3 linked regions of the Paraburkholderia bryophila genome follow. The protein of the gene in region 3 binds, or shares a complex with, the protein of the main gene of each other region. Links are inferred from orthologs where the notes say so. Each region holds a gene or a part of one and is shown on either strand. Other genes may lie near its edges.

Region 1 (2,953 bases), 2.1 Mb from region 3 along the record:
TCGCGACTTCGACGGCAATGCCGTCCTTCTCGCCGCTGACGTGGAAAATATTCGGGTGCAACACGGCCTTGTTCTTGTTGATGTACTCAACAAAACCCTTCACGCCGCCCACAAACGCAAAATCTTCTTCCTTACCCGAGCGCTGATCCGTCAACCGAATCCGCACGCCGTTATTCAAAAACGACAGTTCACGAATCCGCTTGGCCAGAATGTCGTAGTGATATTCGACATTGCCGAAAATCGTGTCGTCGGCGAGAAAGTGCACTTCCGTACCGCGGTTCTCGGTATCGCCCGTCACCTGAATCGGCGACACGGCCACGCCATCGATCTCTTCGATGATGCGGTTCTGCGGCACGCCACGGTGAAACTCCATGAAGTGCTTCTTACCGTCGCGACGAATCACGAGACGCAACCACGCCGACAGCGCGTTCACGCACGACACACCCACGCCGTGCAAACCACCGGACACCTTGTAGCTGTTCTGGTCGAACTTGCCGCCGGCGTGCAACTCGGTCATCACGATTTCAGCGGCGCTGCGCTTCGGATCGTGCTTGTCGTCCATCTTCAGACCGGTCGGCACACCGCGGCCGTTGTCGGTGATCGAGATCGAGTTATCCGCGTGAATGATCACCTGGATGTCGTTGCAATGCCCGGCCAATGCTTCGTCGATGGAGTTGTCGAGCACCTCGAACACGAGGTGATGCAAACCGGTGCCATCCGATGTATCCCCGATGTACATCCCCGGCCGCTTGCGCACCGCCTCCAGACCTTCGAGGATCTGAATGGACGAGGCGCCGTAGCTGTTGTCGGGTTGCGTATTGTTCGTTTCAGTCATGGATTTTTTCCGGTTCTGCGTTACTGCAAGGTTGCTGCTCGGGACTTTTCAAAACACCATAAAAACGCCAAAGGGGCACTGCGCCCCTTGGTGTCTTCTCGGTATTGGACGCGTTAGATGCGCATCGGCATCACTACGTATTTGAACTCGTCGTTCTCGGGAATCGTGATCAACGCGCTGGAGCTGGCGTCGCCCAGGCTCACTTGCAACATGTCGACCTTCAGGTTCGCAAGCACGTCGAGCAGATACGTGACGTTGAACCCGATATCGACGCTGTCGCCGTCGTACGCGATTTCCAGTTCTTCCTGCGCCTCTTCCTGATCGGCGTTGGTCGACATGATCTTCAACTGGCCCGGCTCGATAATGCAGCGCACGCCCTTGAATTTGTCCGACGTCAGAATCGCGGCGCGTTGCAGCGAGCGCTGCAGTTCTTCACGGCCGATCAAAAATTGATTCTTATGCGACTTCGGAATCACGCGCTGGAAGTCGGGGAATTTGCCTTCCACCAGTTTCGACACCAGTTCGACCTGGCCGAACGTGAACTTCACCTGCGTTTGCGCGATGTCGATCTTCAGCGTGTCGTCGATGTCTTCCAGCAGACGCTGCAATTCCAGAATCGTCTTGCGCGGAATAATCACTTCCTGACGCGCGAACGTGCCTTCGATCTTCATCGACGAGAACGCCAGACGGTGACCGTCGGTCGCGACCGCCATCAGCTGATCGCCGTCCACCACCAGCAGCATGCCGTTCAGGTAGTAGCGAATGTCCTGCTGGGCCATCGAAAAATGGACCATGCCGAGCAACTGGCGGAACGTCTTCTGGGGAACCACGAGGTTCGCACCGTAGTCTTTAGCTTGCGCGACCGTCGGGAATTCGTCTGCGGCGAGCGTTTGCAGCGCAAAGCGGCTCTTGCCGGATTGCACGGTCAGACGCTTGTCGTTCAGCGTGAGCGTGACCTGCCCGTCGGGCATGGCGCGCAGAATGTCGAGGAGCTTTCTTGCTGCCACCGTGGTCGCCACCGAATCGCCGCCCACGCCGAAATCGGCACGCGTGGTGATCTGCAACTCGAGGTCGGTGGACAGGAACGACACGTCAGGGCCGTTCTTGGTAATCAGCAAATTGGCGAGGATCGGCAACGTATGGCGGCGTTCGACGATGCCGCTCACAGTTTGCAGCGGCCTGAGGAGGTTATCGCGTTCGGTCTTGACCAGTTGCATAGAGTTCCTTCGTTGATATAACGGCCTGCGCGCCTTGCCAGGCAAGCGATCCAGCTCACAGCCGTGGCCCCCCGCCGGCGCCACGCAGCGCCTGCCACAGCGTGAAATCCGCCCGCGGCCGCCGGGCGGTTAAACCTGTATTGTGCCTGAAAACGGAACCGCCTCACTAAAATGGGGGCGAGTTTGGAAATAAACAGGTCGTTTTTCCCAGTCGACTTGCTTAGCCCTTCAGCGTCTGCTCCAGCACGTGCAATTCGTGGTTCAGTTGCGCGTCAGTGCCGCGTTCGGCTGCGATCTTGCGCACCGCGTGCAGCACCGTGGTGTGGTCACGTCCGCCGAACAGCTCGCCGATTTCCGGCAAACTCTTCTGCGTCAGTTCCTTCGCGAGATACATCGCAATCTGCCGCGGTCGCGCGATATTCGCCGGACGCTTCTTCGAATACATGTCCGCGACCTTGATACTGTAGAAGTCCGCAACCGTCTTCTGGATGTTTTCCACCGAGATCTGGCGGTTCTGCACCGTCAACAGGTCTTTCAGCGCTTCTTTGGTCAGTTCGATCGTAATTTCGCGACCGTGGAACTTCGAATACGCGAGGATCTTGCGCAGCGCGCCTTCCAGCTCACGCACGTTCGAGCGCAAGTGTTTCGCGACGAAGAACGCGACGTCCTCGCTCAGGCTCACGAACTCCGACTGCGCCTTGCGCATCAGAATCGCGACGCGCATTTCCAGCTCGGGCGGCTCGATCGCCACCGTCAGGCCGGAGTCGAAGCGCGAGATCAGACGGTCGTCGATCCCCGAAATTTCCTTCGGATACGTGTCGCTGGTGATGATCACCTGCGCCTTGTTCGCGACCAGCGCCTCGAATGCGTAGAAGAATTCCTCTTGTGTACGCGACTTGCC
Region 2 (6,309 bases), 2.7 Mb from region 3 along the record:
CCGCATACGCAGCCGACCGTGACGAAGACGCCCTTAAGACCATCGAACAAACGTGGATCACAGCCTCCTCGAACACGGACCGCGTCACCCTGGACAGCCTGCTCGACGACTCCTTCATCGACACCACGCCGAGCGGCACACGCCGTAGTAAAAGCGACGTGCTTCTCGCGCCGCCTCCACCGCCGGGTTCGACGCAGACCCTGACGAACCTCGAGGTCCGCGTAAACGGCGACACAGCCATAGTCACCGGCACGAACCACTTCACCCTTGGCCCGAACGCCCAGCCAAGCGACTACTCGTTCACCGATGTCTTCGTCCGCAAAGAACGCGACTGGCGCGCAGTTTCAGCGCAAATAACGCGCAAGTAGTCGTGTCAGCAGAACCAGGCCGAGAACAAGAAAGCAACCCCGGCAGCAATCTCAAACGCGCGGCAAACCCCAGCCGCGCGCAAGAAATATCACGACCTCGTATTGACAGGGTTCTTGCTAGCGCGACCGCCCAAGTTATCCATTCAATCAGGAACTGAACATGAAACGCCTATCCTTCCTGGCCACCATTGGCCTATCCACCTGCGTGCTGGCCGTCGGCCTTCACACCGAGGTCCAAGCCGAAGCCACCTTGGTTTCAATCGAACAGATGTGGGTCGACGCCGCCGCTCGCGGCGACCGCGCCACACTCGACCAACTCCTCGACAACTCGTTCATCGAAACCATGCCCAACGGCGCGCGCCGCAGCAAAGCCGACCTGCTGTTCGCCCCCGCGCTGCCACCCGGCGCCGCGCAGTCGCTCGGCGATCTGAAAGTACGTGTTTTGGGAAATGTCGCGATGGTGTCCGGCGTCAATCACTACACGCCGGCATCGGGTTTGAAAACGATCGATTACGCGTTCACCGACCTGTATGTGCGACGTGGCGACACCTGGCGTGTCGCGTCGTCACATACGACTCTCGGGTCGGTGCATAACGTCTAACAGTGTGGAGCGTTGCGCTCCTATCAAAAGCTTAAAACGGCTTGATCACCACCAGCGCCACCGCTGCCAGCATGCCCAGAACGGGCAATTCATTGAACATCCGATACCACTTATCCGAGCGCTTATTCTCGCCACGCTCAAAAGTGCGCAACAGCACACCGCAGTAAGCGTGATAGATGATCAACAGCACCACCACGCCGACCTTCGCGTGAATCCAGCCTTGGCCGCGGCCGATGCCGATCACCAGCCACAGCCAGATACCGCAAGCCAGCGCCGGCACCGCGATAAACGTCATGAAGCGGAACAGCTTGCGCGCCATCGTCAGCAGACGCGCCGTCGCGGCGGGCTCCGTTTCCATCGCCAGATTGACGAAGATGCGCGGCAAATAGAACAGGCCGGCAAACCAGGAAGCAATCAGGACGATGTGAAACGTTTTGACCCAGAGCATCGGCGGTACCTGTAGCTGTGCGATTGTTGACTACGTTGATTGGGGAACAAGCGCGACCGCGTTGCACAGCCGCACTTGTGTCATGCGCCCGCCGAGGCGGCGCAGCGCTTATTGACGGCCTTCGCCGTGCCCGAGCACAACGTACTTCAGCGACGTCAGCCCATCCAGACCCACCGGCCCGCGCGCATGCAGCTTGTCGTTCGAGATGCCGATTTCCGCGCCCAGGCCGAATTCGAAACCATCGGCGAAACGGGTCGACGCATTCACCATCACGCTCGCCGAATCCACTTCGCGCAGGAAGCGCATCGCGCGGTCGTGGTCTTCCGTGACAATCGCGTCGGTGTGATGCGAGCCGTATTCGTTGATGTGCTCGATCGCCGCATCCAGACCGTCGACCACCTTGATCGCCAGCACCGGCGCGAGATACTCGGTGCGCCAGTCTTCTTCGGTGGCGTCGACGAGCGGCGCGACGCCCGCGTCGGACAATACAGCTCGCGCCGCCGCATCCACGCGCAATTCGACGTCCTTCGCGCGATACAGCTTGCCCAGCGCCGGCAGCACCTCAGCCGCGATATCACGCGCGACCAGCAGCGTTTCCATCGTGTTGCAGGTGCCGTAGCGGTGCGTCTTCGCGTTATCGCAGACGGTCAGCGCTTTCGTCAGATCCGCGCGATCGTCCACGTACACGTGGCAGATGCCGTCGAGGTGCTTGATCATCGGCACGCGGCCTTCTTCGATCAAACGCGCGATCAGACTCTTGCCACCACGCGGCACGATCACGTCGACGTATTCGGTCATCGTGATCAGCTTGCCGACCGCCGCGCGGTCCGCCGTGGCCACCACTTGCACCGCGTCTTGCGGCAACCCGGCCGCTTCCAGCCCTTCGCCGATCAGCTTAGCCAGCGCCGTATTGCATTCGAGCGCTTCCGAACCGCCACGCAGAATCGTCGCGTTGCCCGATTTCAGGCAAAGCGCGGCGGCGTCGATCGTCACGTTCGGCCGCGATTCGTAGATGATGCCGATCACGCCCAGCGGCACGCGCATCTGGCCGACCTGAATCCCGCTCGGCCGATACTTCATGTTGCTGATCTCACCGATCGGATCGGCCAGCCCGGCGACTTGCCGCAGGCCTTCGACCATCGTCTTCAGCGCTTTGTCCGACAGCGTAAGACGATCGATGAACGCCGCGTCATGCCCCTTCTCGCGCGCCTTGGCCAGATCGCGCGCATTGGCTTCCTTCAGCAGCGCGGCATCGCGTTCGATCGCGTGAGCGACAGCCGCGAGCGCGGCGTTCTTCGCCGCCGTCGACGCCCGCGCCATCGCACGCGATGCGTGACGGGCGCGGCGGCCGAGGTCGGTCATGTACTGGTCGATATCCATGGAGATTCTCTTGGTGCAGCGCACGCTTAGGCGCAGCGGACGGACAGAATTAGCGAAACATCGAAAGATTGTAAGACGGGTGGAGGTGATCTGCTTGAGGCGGTGGTTTGAGCGAATCAGAGGCGCTCAGGCCGCTCAAACCGGTCGGCGCGCGGGCACAGCAGCGGCTCCGGTCCGAGGCCGCGACGGCGGCACGGCCGCCGTCTTCGGCGACGCCACGGTCATCGCCAGCTCGAACAGACCGTCCCACGGATCAGGCGGCGGATCGTTGCGATGATTCCCCCGCGTACCGCCAGACAAACCCTTCACCTGCCGATCCAGCTTGGCCGCCAAAGCAAGCGCCTTCTCCAGCGCGCCTTCGGTGACGCGCGACAATGCCGGCCCGATCAACCGCTCGCGCGGCCCCCACACACGGTTCTCACGCACCAGCATCGCGAGCGGTTTGCCCGCCTCGACGCCGCGCTTGATCCGCAGCAGCGTGCGCACTTCTTCGACGACTGCCCACAGCACCAGCACCGCTGCCTCGCCTTCGCCACGCAGCCCGTCGAGCATGCGCGACAAACGGCCGACATCGCCCGCGAGCATCGCCTCGTTCAGCTTGAAAACGTCGTAACGCGCGACGTTCAGCACCGCGTCCTGAACCTGGTCGAAACTCAACGAGCCCGCCGGATACAGCAGCCCGAGCTTCTGAATTTCCTGATGCGCCGCCAGCAGATTGCCTTCCACCCGTTCGGCGATAAAGGCCAGCGCGCGCCGCCCTTCTTCACCGGCCGCTACCCGCTGGCCCTGCGCCGCGAGCCGCTGGCCCACCCAGTTCGGCAACTGCGCGCGCTCCACCGGATCGATCTTCAACGCGACGCCCGCATCGGCCAGCGCCATGAACCACGCCGATTTCTGCGTGGCCGCGTCGAGCCGCGGCAGCGTGACCATGGTCAGCACGTCGTCGTTGACGGCAGCAGCAAGCGCCTTCAACGCATCCGCACCTTCCTTACCGGGCTTGCCCGATGGAATCCGCAATTCGACCAGTTGACGGTCACCGAACAGCGACATCGACTGGCTCGCGCCCAGCAGCGAACTCCAGTCGAAACCGCGCTCGACAGTGAACACCGAGCGATCGGTGAAGCCGGCCGCGCGCGCCGTCGCACGAATGCGGTCGCACGCTTCTTGCGCGAGCAGATGCTCGTCGCCGAACACGACGTAGAGGCCGGCGAGTCCCTTGGCGAGATGCGCTTCGAGCGCGTCAAGTCGCAGTTGCATGCGGACCGTCCGGCAAAGTTGAACGAAGCACCACGGTCACAGCGGCGGCGGCGGCAACGGCGCACGCGGCGCCACCGCCGGCACTTCCTGACCCGGCGCCGGATGCAGCGAGCGCACGATCGACAGACGGCGCGTGAGCTGGTCGATCGCGTCGTTTTCCATGTCGGCGTACAGGATGTCCGCTTCCGCCGCCTTGGCTTGCGAATACTGGTCGCTATAGGTCATCGCGCGATTCAACGAAATCACGCTCGGCGGAATCAGCACCGTGCCGTCTTTTCCGACCAGCGAGTAAGTCATCGAGAGGTTCATTTGATACTCCTCGACCACGCCCAGCGAATTCAGCGTCAGCGTGCTGACGCCACGGCCTTCGCCGATCGTCAGCGTCGCGTCGGAATTGGCGAGCGAGGTGACCACCACCGTATCGCTGCCGCCTTGCACCATGCGCGTGAGGCGCGCGCTGGCCGCCGGCGAACCGCCGGCGACATAGAGGCGTTTAAACGCGTAGTCCTGCTGGCCACGCAACTGGAAGCCGCAAGCGGACAACATCAGCACGCTGCAAGCCAGCGTCAATACCATTCTGCGAGTCACATTGGCTCCTGGTTCGCAGTAGATTCCGCAGCGAGAAACAGGCGCCGCCGTGCGCGACCGACCCTGTCCGCTGTCATGTTCTCGTCTCGAGTCAAACGACCACGTTCACGAGTCGGCCCGGCACCACGACGATCTTCTTCGGGGCCTTGCCTTCGCTGAACTTCGCGACCATTTCGTGAGCGGCCGCGAGCTGTTCGATTGCTTCACGCGTGGCGTCTTTCGCCACGGTGATCGCGCCGCGCACCTTGCCGTTCACCTGCAGCACGAGTTCGATCTCCGACTGTTCCAGCGCCTGCTCGTCGACCTTCGGCCATGCCGCGTCGAGCAGCGAACCGTGGACGTCGGCGAAACCGAGTTCCTGCCACAACTGGAACGCGAGGTGCGGCACCACTGGGTACAGCACGCGCAGCATCACGCTGTACGTTTCGCGCAGTACGGCCGGCTGGGCACCCTTCGCGCTGTCGAGCGCGTTGAGCATCTTCATCGCGGCCGACACCACCGTGTTGTACTGCAAACGCTGATAGTCGAAGTCAGCCTGCTTCAGCACGCTGTAGATCTCGCGGCGCAGCGTCTTGTCGACGTCGCCGAGTTTTGCAGCGTCGAACGTACCGCCCGAGCGCAACGCGGCTTCGTTCGCCTGACTGAAGCTCCACACGCGGCGCAGGAAACGGCTCGCGCCTTCCACGCCCGAACCGGACCATTCAAGCGACTGCTCGGGGTGAGCGGCGAACATCACGAACAGACGCGCGGTGTCCGCACCGTGCTGGTCGATCAGCAATTGCGGATCGACGCCGTTGTTCTTCGACTTCGACATCTTCTCGATGCCGCCGAGCACGACCGGCTGGCCATCCGCGTTCAGGATCGCGCCGACCGGGCGGCCCTTGTCGTCGAACGAGACCGTGACGTCGGCCGGGTTGTACCAGGTCTTCTTGCCGGCATCGCTTTCGCGGTAGTACGTTTCGTTGAGCACCATGCCCTGCGTGAGCAGGTTCTTCGCCGGCTCGCCGAACTTGACGAGGCCCAGGTCGCGCATCACCTTCGCCCAGAAACGCGAGTACAACAGGTGCAGAATCGCGTGCTCGATACCGCCGATGTACTGATCCATCGGCGCCCAGTAATCGGTGCGCTCGTCGACCATGGTCTTCGCATTCGGCGACGCGTAGCGGTAGAAGTACCACGACGAATCGACGAAGGTGTCCATCGTGTCGGTTTCGCGTTTGGCCGCGCTGCCGCACGTCGGGCAGGTGCAGTTCACGAACGCTTCGGATTTAGCGAGCGGATTGCCCGTGCCGTCCGGCACGAGGTCTTCCGGCAGCACCACCGGCAGATCTTTTTCCGGCACCGGCACGTCGCCGCACTTCGGGCAGTGAATGATCGGGATCGGCGTGCCCCAGTAACGCTGGCGCGACACGCCCCAGTCACGCAGACGCCACGTGATCTGCTTGTCGCCGAGGCCGAGTTCCTTCAGGTCGGCGGCGATCTGGTCGACCGCCGGCTCGTAGGCGAGGCCGTCGTACTTGCCGCTGTTGATCAGCGTGCCGGTCTTCTCGCCGTACCAATCCTGCCAGGCTTCCGTCGAGAATTCCTTACCTTCGACGGCCACCACCTGCTTGATCGGCAGGTCGTATTTCTTCACGAATGCGAAGTCGCGTTCGTCGTGCGCCGGC
Region 3 (6,438 bases):
AAATCAAAGCCCGCAGCATGGTGTTCCTTTCCAGGGTCGTTTATCAGGCGGTCTTTCGCCGCATCCGGACGGCGCGCCCAGGCGGCGCGCCAAAGTCGTCATTCTGCACTGTTTTGCGAAGCGCAAGCGCGTCAACTGGCGCTATCTGCAGGCAAAACTGCGGGGAACGGGTGAACGGTGCTGTGCCGCGTTCACGCTTCGGCACTTCGGTACCTCGGTGCTTTGCCATTCCGGCACCTCGGCGTTTCTACCCGTCAGTGCGCTGTACGCGCCCGCTCACCATTCCCGCGCCGTTTACTTCTGCTGCATCTGCTGCAGCCGCGCGGTCAGCCCTTCAACCACGTCCGGCTCTTTATAAGTCTTCGCGAAATCGAGCGCCGTCAGGCCGATCTGGTTCTTCACCGTCAGATCCGCGCCGTTGTCGAGCAGCAGCTTCACCGTCGACACATGGCCGCCGCGCGCCGCCATCATCAGCGGCGTGGTGCCGTTCGGCGAGCCTGCGTCGACGTAGGCCGAATGGTCGAGCAGCACCTTGACGATGTCGTCGTGGCCGTTCGCGGCCGCGTAATGCAGCGGCGCCCAGCCCTTCTTGTTCACTTCGGCGTCTTTCGCGATCAACTGGTTGACGAAATCGAGGTCGCCGTTCAGCGCGGCCATCATCATCGCGTTCTCACCGGCCTTGTCCTGAATCTCGATATTGGTCTTCGGATTCGCGAGCAGCGCGGCGCCCACCTTGTCCGATTTTTCGCGCGCGGCGATCACCAGCAGCGGAATGCCCTGGTTATCGACGCTGTTCGGATCCATACCCTTGGCGAGCAACTTGTTGACGCCGTCGACGTCGTCGAACTTGACCGATTTGATCAGCGAGTCGATCGGCGCGGCCTGAGCCGGCGACGCGATCAGCGTGCTCAAGGTGACGCAAGCCAGCGTCGCCGCGAACACCGAGCGCAGCGCGCGCGACGCGCGCAACACGCTGCGGCGCGCCGGAACCCGCGCGCTGCGCGCGGCGGAAGTCTTTTGAATAGCAACGATCGACATCGGAATATTTCTCATATTGTGCTTTAGGAACCTTCCCTATCCTTTTGAATTTTATCGACTTTGTAAGGTCACGCACCAGTCGGCACGGGAATTTTAAAGAGCCGGAAGAAGTTTTGCGTCGTCGCGGCGGCCAGCGCCGTGTCCGGCATCTCGCGTTGCTGCGCGATGTAGCGTCCGACATAACTCACGTACGCAGGTTCATTGGGCTTGCCGCGATACGGCACGGGCGCGAGGTACGGCGAATCGGTTTCGATCAGCAAACGCTCGAGCGGCACGCGGCGCGCGACGTCCTGCACGTCGGTCGCGCTCTTGAAGGTGACGATGCCCGACAGCGAAATGTAAAAATTCTGCGCCAGCGCCTGTTCGGCAACAGCCCACGGCTCGGTGAAACAATGCATCACGCCGCCCGGCTCGCTCGCGCGCTCCTCGGCCATGATGCGCAGCGTGTCTTCCGACGACGAGCGCGTGTGGATGATCAACGGCTTGCCCGTGGCGTGCGCCGCGCGGATATGCGTGCGAAAGCGCTCGCGCTGCCACTCCATGTCGGCGATCGTTCGGCCTTCCAGACGGTAGTAGTCGAGCCCGGTCTCGCCGATCGCCACCACCTTCGGATGCGCGGCCAGTTCGATCAGCTCGGCCAGACTCGGCTCGCGCATGTCCTCGTGATCCGGATGCACGCCCACCGACGCGTAGACGTTATCGTGCTGGCTGGCGATCTCCAGCACCGACGGCAGCGTCTCCAGATCGACCGACACGCACAGCGCATGCGTGACCGAATGGCTGCGCATATTCTCGAGCACCTGCGGCAGGCGGTCGGCGAGTCCTTCGAAGTTGATGTGGCAGTGCGAATCGACAAACATGGTGAGGTCCTGCGTAAAAATGGCGTGAGGTGAATCGGGCGGCTTCGGGCGGCCTTAGTCGGGTTTAGTCGACTTCGGCGGCTTCCGTCGGCGCGTCGAGGCGCTTGCCGAGAATCACCAGATCGCGCTCCACGTCGTCCAGCACGGCGACTCGCGGCAGCGAACCCCACGTGTCGAAGCCGAAGCCGCGGAACAGCCGCAAGCTCGCATCATTGTGGCCGAAGATGAAACCCAGCACCGTGTCGATGCCGAGCGCCGGCGCGGCCGCCAGCGACGCCGCCAGCAGTTGCTTGCCGAGGCCGTGGCCACGGGCGCTTTCGTCGAGATAGATGCTGACTTCCGCCGTGCGCAGATAGGCCGGCCGGCCGTAGAAATCCGAAAAGCTCAACCAGGCGATCACGCGGCCGGGCTGCTGCGAATCTTCCACCACCCACAACGGACGCTTATGCGGGCCGTGCGCGTGAAACCACGCCAGACGGCTTTCGACGCTGACCGGTTCGAGGTCGGCGGTGACTTGCCGCGACGGCACGGTCGAGTTGTAAATAGCGACGATGGCGGGCAGATCGTCGAGCGTGGCATCGCGGTAGGCAAGGCTCATGGTGCGTTGAAGGTGAGGTAGAAGGTCAGGGAGAAGACCCGAACGGACCCGGATGGGGCTTAAAAACCGCAGCGGCCCTACGCGAACAACTCGCGGTAGCCGAGAAACAGTTCTTCGAACACCAGCCGCGCATTCAGCGGATGGTTCTCGACCGCGCGTTGACGCGTCACCGTCCGCATGAAACGCGCGAACGCGCTGGCGTCCGCCTGCGACGCGCAGCGCGTCAACGCCGCCGAAGCCTGCGGAAAATAGCGTGGCGCGCCTGCAGTGCGCTGTGCCAGCAAATCGTACATCCAGCGTTGCAGCCAGCCGAGCACCAGCGGCACCGGCAGCTTTTGCAGCGCCTCGCCGCAGGCGAACGCGTCGCACGCGGCGCCGGCTGCCAGTTGCTTCAGGGTCCAGTCGCGCAGCGCACGATTCTCGTCGCTGGCGAGCGCAAGTGCCGCGAGCGGCGCGCCGCCGGCTTCGGCGAGCAGCGCGGGCGCGTCGGCCACGCCCTGCGCGGCCAGCCATTTCGCGGCCAGTTCCGGCGCGGGCACGCTCATCGGCCACTGGCGGCAACGGCTGATGATGGTGGGCAGCAGACGGTCGACGCGCGCCGATACCATCAGGAACACGACGCCCGCCGGCGGTTCTTCGAGCGTTTTCAGCAGCGCGTTGGCCGCGGCGATGTTCAGCGCTTCGGCCGGATACAGCACCACCACGCGCGCGCCGCCGCGGTGCGATCCCACGCCGACGAAGTCGAGCAAGCCGCGAATCTGCTCGATCTTGATTTCCTTGCTGGGCGCGCGGGTCTTTTTGCCTTCGTCGGCGTCGGCCTTGTCCGCTTTTTCGTCCGCGGCGCTGTTCAGGCCGGCTTCGGCGGCCAGCGCCTCGGGCACGACGATCCGGTAGTCCGGATGATTGCCCTGGGTGAACCAGTTGCAGGCCACGCAGGCGCCGCACGGTTCGCCGTTGGGCTGCTGCGCCTCGCACAGGAGCCCTTGCGCGAGATGCTGCGCGAAGCGCAGCTTGCCGATGCCGCCTTGTCCATGCAGCAACAACGCATGCGGCCAGTGGCCGCGCAATTGTTGCAGGCGGTTCCAGTCATCGGCTTGCCACGGATAAATCATCGTTTCTCTTTGAAATCAATCGGCTAGCGAAGCAAAGCGAGACACCGCTCGAACTTTGCTAACCGTTATAAACCAGGGTTATATTCTTTTAAAATCAAAGAACTGCAATCAACTCTTCAAGCTGTTTCTGAATACGCGTGATGGTCTGCGAAGAGTCAATGATAGCGAACCGGTACGGCGCTTCTTCCGCGCGGCGCAGATATTCGCTGCGGGTGCGGTTGAAGAACGCCGTCGATTCGCTCTCGAAACGGTCCGGGTCGCGCACCGCGCTGCGCCGTTCGTCGGCGACTTCCGGGTCGAGGTCGAACAGCACCGTCATATCCGGCTGAAAACCACCCTGCACCCAGCGCTCCAGCGTTTCCAGCTTGTCGCGCGGCAGCCCGCGGCCACCGCCTTGATAGGCAAAGGTCGCGTCGGTGAAACGGTCCGACAGCACCCAGTCGCCGCGCGCGAGCGCCGGCTCGATCACCTCGGCCAGATGCTGGCGACGCAGCGCGAACATCAGCAGCGCCTCGGTTTCGAGGTCCATCTTCTGATGCAGCACGATCTCGCGAATCTGCTCGCCGAGCGGCGTGCCGCCCGGTTCGCGCGTCATGACCACCGCGCGGCCCGTGCTCGCCACCTTGTGCTCGAGGCGCTCGCGGAACCAGCTCAGATGCGTGGTCTTGCCGGCGCCGTCTATGCCTTCAAACGTAATGAATTTGCCCCGCGCCATCATTGCCCTCGAATGTATTTGTCCACGGCCTTGTTGTGATCGCCGAGGTTGTCGGAAAAGATGCTGCTGCCGTCGCCGCGCGACACGAAATACAGCGCGGTGCTTTGCGCCGGGTTCATCGCCGCCTGCAGCGACGCGACACCGGGCAGCGAGATGGGCGTAGGCGGCAAACCCATCCGGGTGTAGGTATTGTAGGGAGTGTCCGTCTGCAGGTCTTTCTTGCGGATGTGCCCCGTGTAACTGTCGCCCATGCCGTAGATCACGGTCGGGTCGGTCTGCAACGGCATGCCCACCCGCAGACGGTTGGCGAACACCGCCGCCACCATCGGCCGGTCGGACGGCTTGCCGGTCTCCTTCTCAATGATCGACGCCATGGTCAGCGCGTCGTACGGCGTCTTGTACGGCAGATTCGGCGAGCGCGCGAGCCACGCTTCGTCGAGACGCTGGCGCATCAGGTGATACGCGCGACGGTACACGTCGAGGTCGCTGGTGTTCTTGTCGAACAGATAGGTGTCGGGGAAAAACAGCCCCTCGCCGTTACCGATCGACGCTTCCGGCGCACCGATCGCCGTCATCAGATCGGCGTCGCTCATGCCGGCCGTGTCGTGCTTGAGCGCCGGATTGGCGTCCAGTTCGGCGCGCATGCGCTTGAAGGTCCAGCCTTCGATAATGGTCGCCACGTATTCGTTGACGTCGCCGCGAGCGATCTTTTGCAGCACCTCGTACGGGCTCACGCCGGTCTTGAACTCGTAGTTGCCCGATTTCAGCTCGCTTTGCAGCCCCAGCAGCCGCGTCATGATGACGAACAGCTCCGGCTCGACCGGCACGCCGCCGCGATTCAGTTGCAAGGTGACGCTGCGCAGGCTGCTATGCGGTTTGACGGTGACGTCGAGTTGCGCGGGGTTCAGATCGAGCGGGCTGGTGGCCCAGTGATAGCCGGCTGCAACGGCGGCTACGGCCAGCACAACGACGATTGAGCCGGCGACGAAACATTTCTTCAGGAGGGACATGCCGAACGGGACAGGAGTGGACTGCATATAATACTTGTTTGCCTTAGCTAAAGTCAGAATTGACTGTTCTCCGAATCCATGAACACACCGCTCGCTACCGCTTCAGGCACTACCTCAGTCAACCCTTCCGCTGCTGCCGCCGCGCCGGCTTCGCCCGTCGCGCTGCCCATGCTGCCGCGTCCGTCCGCCGCTGAATTCGACGCCGTCGTCCAGCACGGCGCCTACATGCCGCTCACGCAGTTCGGCGTGATCGACACGATCGGCGACGACGCGGCGAGCTTCCTGCACGGCCAGCTCACCAACGACACCCAGCATCTCGACGCCGCCAACGCGCGGCTGGCCGGCTATTGCTCGGCCAAGGGCCGGCTGCTGGCGTCGTTCCTGACGTGGCGCAGCGGCGAGGCGATCCGCCTGCTGGTGTCGAAAGACGTGCAGGCGGCGGTGCAAAAACGGCTGTCGATGTTCGTACTGCGCGCCAAGGCCAAACTGGTGGACGCGAGCGGCGAAGTCGCGGTGGTCGGCCTCGCCGGCGACGTGCGCCACGCGCTGTCGGGCGTGTTCGACGCGCTGCCGGACGGCGTGCATGTGAAGGTGGACGGCCCGGCGGGCTCGCTGATCCGCGTGCCGGACGCGCTCGACCGGCTGCGTTATCTGTGGATCGGCCCGAAGGCGCAGATCGAAGCGCATCTGCCGGCATTGGACGACACGCTCAAACGCGTGTCGCCAGCGGTGTGGGACTGGCTCGACATTCGCGCCGGCGAGCCGCGCATCACCCAGCCGGTGGTTGAACAGTTCGTGCCGCAAATGGTCAATTTCGACGTGCTCGGCGCGGTGAACTTCCGCAAAGGCTGCTATCCGGGTCAGGAAGTGGTGGCGCGCAGCCAGTATCGCGGCACGATCAAGCGGCGCACGTCGCTGGCAAATGTGGCCGGTGAACTGGACACGGTCAAGGCGGGCACGGAGCTGTTTCATTCGGACGATCCCGGTCAGCCGTGTGGGATGGTGGTGAACGCGGCGTCGGCGCCGGAAGGCGGGGTCGATCTGCTGGTGGAAATTAAGCTCGCCGCGCTGGAAAACGGCTCGGTACATCTGGGCGCGGCGGAGG

Evidence for each region.
Region 1: the proteins of GGD40_RS03290 (region 3) and dnaN are in contact, whole or in part, in a cryo-EM structure (PDB 8GIZ), measured with the Escherichia coli proteins. The link is inferred for Paraburkholderia bryophila from one-to-one orthologs.
Region 2: the proteins of GGD40_RS03290 (region 3) and holA are in contact, whole or in part, in a cryo-EM structure (PDB 8GIZ), measured with the Escherichia coli proteins. The link is inferred for Paraburkholderia bryophila from one-to-one orthologs.

What each region holds. Positions count from the first base shown.
Region 1 is NZ_JACCAS010000001.1:2,813,959-2,816,911, forward strand. The notes cover bases 1-2,793. They hold dnaN (DNA polymerase III subunit beta), read right to left. Parts: upstream 2,053-2,793; coding sequence 949-2,052; downstream 1-948. Other genes in these bases: gyrB (DNA topoisomerase (ATP-hydrolyzing) subunit B), read right to left, coding at 1-835; dnaA (chromosomal replication initiator protein DnaA), read right to left, coding at 2,273-2,793. Outside these bases: more of dnaA, read right to left, coding at 2,794-2,953. UniProt on the Escherichia coli protein: Confers DNA tethering and processivity to DNA polymerases and other proteins. Acts as a clamp, forming a ring around DNA (a reaction catalyzed by the clamp-loading complex) which diffuses in an ATP-independent manner freely and bidirectionally along dsDNA.
Region 2 is NZ_JACCAS010000001.1:3,444,258-3,450,566, reverse strand. Bases 1,994-4,818 are described here. They hold holA (DNA polymerase III subunit delta), read right to left. Parts: upstream 4,055-4,818; coding sequence 2,933-4,054; downstream 1,994-2,932. Other genes in these bases: leuS (leucine--tRNA ligase), read right to left, coding at 4,734-4,818; GGD40_RS15445 (LPS-assembly lipoprotein LptE), read right to left, coding at 4,091-4,642; GGD40_RS15455 (glutamate-5-semialdehyde dehydrogenase), read right to left, coding at 1,994-2,797. Also shown: GGD40_RS15470 (nuclear transport factor 2 family protein), read left to right, coding at 1-368; GGD40_RS15465 (nuclear transport factor 2 family protein), read left to right, coding at 529-969; GGD40_RS15460 (CopD family protein), read right to left, coding at 1,001-1,417; more of GGD40_RS15455, read right to left, coding at 1,526-1,993; more of leuS, read right to left, coding at 4,819-6,309. UniProt on the Escherichia coli protein: Part of the beta sliding clamp loading complex, which hydrolyzes ATP to load the beta clamp onto primed DNA to form the DNA replication pre-initiation complex.
Region 3 is NZ_JACCAS010000001.1:762,089-768,526, forward strand. What follows is about bases 1,592-4,545. They hold GGD40_RS03290 (DNA polymerase III subunit delta'), read right to left. Parts: upstream 3,609-4,545; coding sequence 2,574-3,608; downstream 1,592-2,573. Other genes in these bases: GGD40_RS03280 (TatD family hydrolase), read right to left, coding at 1,592-1,898; GGD40_RS03285 (GNAT family N-acetyltransferase), read right to left, coding at 1,963-2,496; tmk (dTMP kinase), read right to left, coding at 3,703-4,323; mltG (endolytic transglycosylase MltG), read right to left, coding at 4,323-4,545. Also shown: GGD40_RS03270 (Rap1a/Tai family immunity protein), read right to left, coding at 1-19; GGD40_RS03275 (ankyrin repeat domain-containing protein), read right to left, coding at 295-1,053; more of GGD40_RS03280, read right to left, coding at 1,107-1,591; more of mltG, read right to left, coding at 4,546-5,333; CAF17-like 4Fe-4S cluster assembly/insertion protein YgfZ, read left to right, coding at 5,412-6,438. UniProt on the Escherichia coli protein: Part of the beta sliding clamp loading complex, which hydrolyzes ATP to load the beta clamp onto primed DNA to form the DNA replication pre-initiation complex.